Regions from separate parts of the Streptomyces sp. cmx-4-9 genome, predicted to be linked through region 2. Evidence: riboswitches for the same ligand, from Rfam matches in the RefSeq annotation. Region 2 holds a riboswitch; the other holds the start of a gene.

Region 1 (2,384 bases), on a different contig from region 2:
CTCATGGCGCTACTGCCTTTCCGGTGTGCAGGGGGAGGGTCAGGCCAGGTTGGCGGCGCGGAACGCGTCCAGGCTCGGGCGGATGGTGGCGGTCTGCCCGCTGTCCGCGGCCACCGCCTCCAGGGTCTTCAGGCCGTCGCCGGTGTTCAGGACCACCGTGGTCAGCGCCGGGTCGAGCAGCCCGTTCTCGATGAGCTTCTTCGTCACGCCGACGGTCACGCCGCCCGCGGTCTCCGCAAAGATGCCCTCGGTCTGCGCGAGGATCTTGATGGCCTCGACGACCTGCTCGTCGTTGACGTCCTCGACGTAGCCGCCGGTGCGCCGCGCGATGTCCAGGACGTACGGGCCGTCCGCCGGGTTGCCGATCGCCAGGGACTTGGCGATGGTGTTCGGCTTCTGCGGGCGGACCACCTCGTGACCCGCCTTGAAGGCGGTCGAGACCGGGGAGCAGCCCTCGGCCTGCGCACCGAAGATCTTGTAGGGCTTGTCCTCGACGAGGCCCAGCCTGACCAGCTCCTGCAGACCCTTGTCGATCTTCGTCAGCTGCGAGCCGGATGCGATCGGGATGACGATCTGGTCGGGCAGCTGCCAGCCGAGCTGCTCGCAGATCTCGTACGCCAGGGTCTTGGAACCCTCGCCGTAGTACGGGCGCAGATTGACGTTGACGAAGCCCCAGCCCTCGCCCAGCGGGTCGCCGATGAGCTCGGAGCAGAAGCGGTTGACGTCGTCGTAGTTGCCCTCGATGCCGACCAGGTCGCCGCCGTACACCCCGGCCATGACGACCTTGCCCTGCTCCAGGTCGTGCGGGATGAACACGCAGGAGCGGAATCCGGCCCGGGCGGCCGCGGCGCCGACCGCGCCGGCCAGGTTGCCGGTGGAGGAGCACGAGAGGGTGGTGAAGCCGAAGGCGCGGGCCGCCTCGACGGCGATGGCCACGACGCGGTCCTTGAAGGAGTGCGTCGGGTTGCCGGAGTCGTCCTTCACGTACAGCTTGCCGGTGACGCCCAGCTCCTTGGCCAGGTTCGCCGCGTCCACCAGCTTGGTGAAGCCCGGGTTCAGGCTGGGCTTGGAGGCCACGTCCGCGGGGACGGGCAGCAGCGGCGCGTAGCGCCAGATGTTGTCCGGGCCGGCCTCGATCGCGGCGCGCAGCGCCTCCGGGTCGCCGGTGGGGAGGTCGTAGGCGACTTCCAGGGGTCCGAAGCACTCGGCGCACGCGAAGATCGGGCCGAGAGCGAAGCGGGTACCGCACTCGCGACAGGAGAGGCCGGTGGCGGGTCCGAGATCGACCGAATCGACGTCGGCAGAGGTGGCAGTCTGTGCAGCCATGATGGCGAGGCCCTTTCTCCTCATCTTCCCCATGGCGCACTTCGCCATGAGACGGATTTGGCACCTTCCCTAGCCGGGGACCTCGCTGTTGTCGCTGACGTACGCGATCGCGAGACCGACTGGAGGGTTGCCGGGGCTTCAACGGGCCGTGTCCCTCTGCCCCTCTGGATGAGCGGTATGGCACCGGGCGACGCGCTCTGCGGCGCACCCGGGCGTTTGTGCACGAGGACCCCCGACATGCGATGGTCCTTCGCGTTGTTCAAGACTGTAACCGAAGGCCCCGGCCGGTTGAGACAACCGTCCGAACCGCGAGATGGATCCGGGCTTGGGCCGATCCGCCCGACCGCAGGGAGTGCTGAGAGTGCTGGAAGAGGTGGAGCGCTGGCTGGCCGCCCGCTCCTGGTCCGCCGCAGACCGACCGCTCGACCAGCTGCTCGACCGGAAACGGGCAGCCGGCACCACGGTCAGCGTGGTGCTCCCCGCCCTCGACGAGGAGGCGACCGTCGGCGCCATCGTCGAGGCGATCCGGCGGGACCTCATGGACGGGCTGCCCGTCCCGCTGGTGGACGAACTGCTCGTGGTGGACTCGGGCTCGACCGACCGCACGGCCGAGGTCGCGGCGAAGGCCGGCGCCCGCGTCGTGCACCGCGACGACGTCCTGCCGCGGATACCGGCCCTGCCCGGCAAGGGCGAGGTGCTGTGGCGCTCGCTGCTGGCCACCACCGGGGACGTGGTCTGCTTCGTCGACGCGGACCTGCGCGACTTCTCCTCCGCCTTCGTCTCCGGAATCCTCGGGCCCCTGCTGACCGACCCCGAGGTGCAGTTCGTCAAGGCGATGTACGACCGGCCCCTCGGCGACGCCCCCGGGCAGGGCGGCCGGGTCACCGAACTCGTCGCCCGCCCGCTGCTGAACCTCCACTGGCCGCAGCTCGCCGGGTTCGTCCAGCCGCTGGGCGGCGAGTACGCCGTGCGCCGCGGGCTGCTGGAGCGGCTCCCCTTCCCCGTGGGGTACGGGGTGGAGCTGGGCCTGCTGGTCGACGCCCTGCACACGGTCGGTC
Region 2 (2,384 bases):
TCGAGGAGATCAGCGGGCTCGTCGGGAGCATGTACGAGCACGCCAACCTGATCGAGGTGCCGGGCCGCACGGTGGACATCGTCGGCACCGGCGGCGACGGGGCCAAGACGGTGAACATCTCGACGATGTCGGCGATCGTCGTGGCCGGCACGGGCGCGAAGGTGGTCAAGCACGGCAACCGCGCCGCATCCTCCGCCAGCGGCTCCTCCGACGTCCTGGAGCAGCTCGGCGTCAACCTCGACCTCACCCCCCAGGCGGTGGCGCGGGTCGCCGAGGAGGCCGGGATCACCTTCTGCTTCGCGGTCAAGTTCCACCCGGCCCTGCGGCACGTGGCCGCGGCCCGCAGGGAGCTGGGCATCCGGACCCTGTTCAACTTCCTGGGCCCGCTGACCAACCCGGCGCGGGTACGCGCCCAGGCGACCGGTGTGGCCGACCCGCGCGTGGCGCCCATCGTCGCGGGCGTCCTGGCCGAACGCGGCTCCTCGGCCCTGGTGTTCCGCGGCGACGACGGCCTCGACGAACTCACCACCACGGCGACCTCGCGGGTGTGGTGGGTCCGCGAGGGCAAGGTGGAGGAGCACCCCTTCGACCCGCGGGACGTCGGCATCGGCCTGGTCGGCGTGGAGGCGCTGCGCGGCGGCGACCCCGCCTGCAACGCGGACGTCGCCCGCCGGCTGCTGGCCGGCGAGACCGGCCCGGTGCGCGACGCGGTCCTGCTGAACTCCGCGGCCGCGCTCGTGGCCCTCGACCCGGGCCCCGGCTCCCTGGAGGAGCAGATCCGCGCCGGCATCGCCCGGGCGGCGGAGTCCGTCGACTCCGGCGCGGCTCGGGCGGCGCTGGACCGCTGGGTGGCGGCCAGCAACGCCTGACCCCGCGGCTTTCGGCCAAGGCCCCGTTCCGCCATGCGGACCGGGGTCTCGCGCCGGGGCCGTCGTGTGGCAGGATGCAGACCAGGTCACGAGTGACAGCGTTCAGGCCCCGGCTTGCTGTCCGGCAACCCTCCTTCCGTGGCGGGGTGCCCCGGGTGATGACCAGGCCGTGGGCAGCGAGGTCCACGGCAAGCGCGGATCCCTCGATTCCAGGGGTCCTGGTCTCTCGAGGAGCGTTTTCCGTGAGCAAGCGAATGCGATAGGGCGACTCCGCCCCTTCTTCACCCTCGGAACAGGGCCGCTTCCGTGCGCCCCCGTACGTCCCGAGGACCTCCCCGTACCCCGGACGGCCGCAGAGCCGTACCCGCGTACGGGTACACCGAAGCCATTCACCCCTGCCTGCCGGGAGATACCGCCATGTCCGCATCCCTGAACCCCGCCACCGCACCCGCCGCCTCCGCCCCCGCCTGCGGCGGGACCGCCGCCGACCCGGCCTGCACGCAGCCGCTGCCGGTGCTCGGCCGGGACGTCACCGTCCCCCTGGTGACCGGCGGCGAGGTCACCTACGCGGCCCTGGACTACGCGGCCAGCGCCCCCGCCCTCCAGCGGGTCTGGGACGACGTGGCCGCCTACGCCCCCTACTACGGCAGCGTGCACCGCGGGGCCGGCTACCTCTCCCAGCTCTCCACCGACCTCTTCGAGCAGAGCCGGGCCACGGTCGCCGGCTTCCTCGACTGCCGTCCCGAGGACCAGGTGGTCTTCACCCGCTCCACCACCGACTCCCTCAACCTGCTCGCCGCCGCGCTCCCCGCCGACTGCCAGGTCTTCGTCTTCGAGACCGAGCACCACGCCTCGCTGCTGCCGTGGACCAGCGCCCGCGTCAGCTACCTGAACGCCCCGCGGACCCCGGACGAGGCCGTCGCCACCCTGGAGCGGGCGCTGGCCGCCCGGGAGCCCCACGGGCCGGCCCTGGTGTGCGTCACCGGCGCCTCCAACGTCACCGGCGAACTGTGGCCCGTACGGGAACTGGCCGCCGCCGCGCACGCCCACGGCGCCCGGATCGTCCTGGACGCCGCCCAGCTCGTCCCGCACCACCCCGTCTCGGTCCGCGAGCTGGACGTGGACTGGGTCGCCTTCTCCGGGCACAAGCTGTACGCCCCCTTCGGCTCGGGCGTCCTGGCCGGCCGCGCGGACTGGCTGCAGGAGGCCGAGCCGTACCTCGCGGGCGGCGGCGCCTCCCGCAAGGTCGCCCGGCGCGAGGACGGCGGCGTCGACGTCGAGTGGCACACCACGGCCGCCCGCCACGAGGCCGGCTCGCCCAACGTCATCGGCGTGTACGCCATCGCCTCCGCCTGCAAGGCCCTCCAGGAGGCCGGCTTCGACCGCCTCGTCGCCCGGGAGGACCACCTCGTCGCGACGGTCCGCGAGGGCCTCGCCGAGGTCCCGGCGGTCCGCGTGCTGTCCCTGTTCGGGGACGACGCGCCGCGGGTCGGGGTCATCTCCTTCGTCGTGGAC

What was found. Region 2 has a riboswitch for S-adenosylmethionine ahead of ACLJTM_RS24935 (aminotransferase class V-fold PLP-dependent enzyme). Riboswitches for the same ligand answer to the same signal wherever they lie in the genome.
Region 1: another riboswitch for S-adenosylmethionine. It lies ahead of thrC (threonine synthase); the one in region 2 lies ahead of ACLJTM_RS24935 (aminotransferase class V-fold PLP-dependent enzyme).

What each region holds. Positions count from the first base shown of each region.
Region 1 covers NZ_JAEBEE010000001.1:397,053-399,436, forward strand. Annotated here, with positions in the region: gene ACLJTM_RS01925 (MoaD/ThiS family protein) at 1-5, opposite strand, end outside; gene thrC (threonine synthase) at 40-1,326, opposite strand; SAM riboswitch class I at 1,344-1,501, opposite strand; gene ACLJTM_RS01935 (glucosyl-3-phosphoglycerate synthase) at 1,688-2,384, shown strand, end outside.
Region 2 covers NZ_JAEBEE010000008.1:166,272-168,655, forward strand. Annotated here, with positions in the region: gene trpD (anthranilate phosphoribosyltransferase) at 1-869, shown strand, start outside; SAM riboswitch class IV at 954-1,070, shown strand; gene ACLJTM_RS24935 (aminotransferase class V-fold PLP-dependent enzyme) at 1,287-2,384, shown strand, end outside.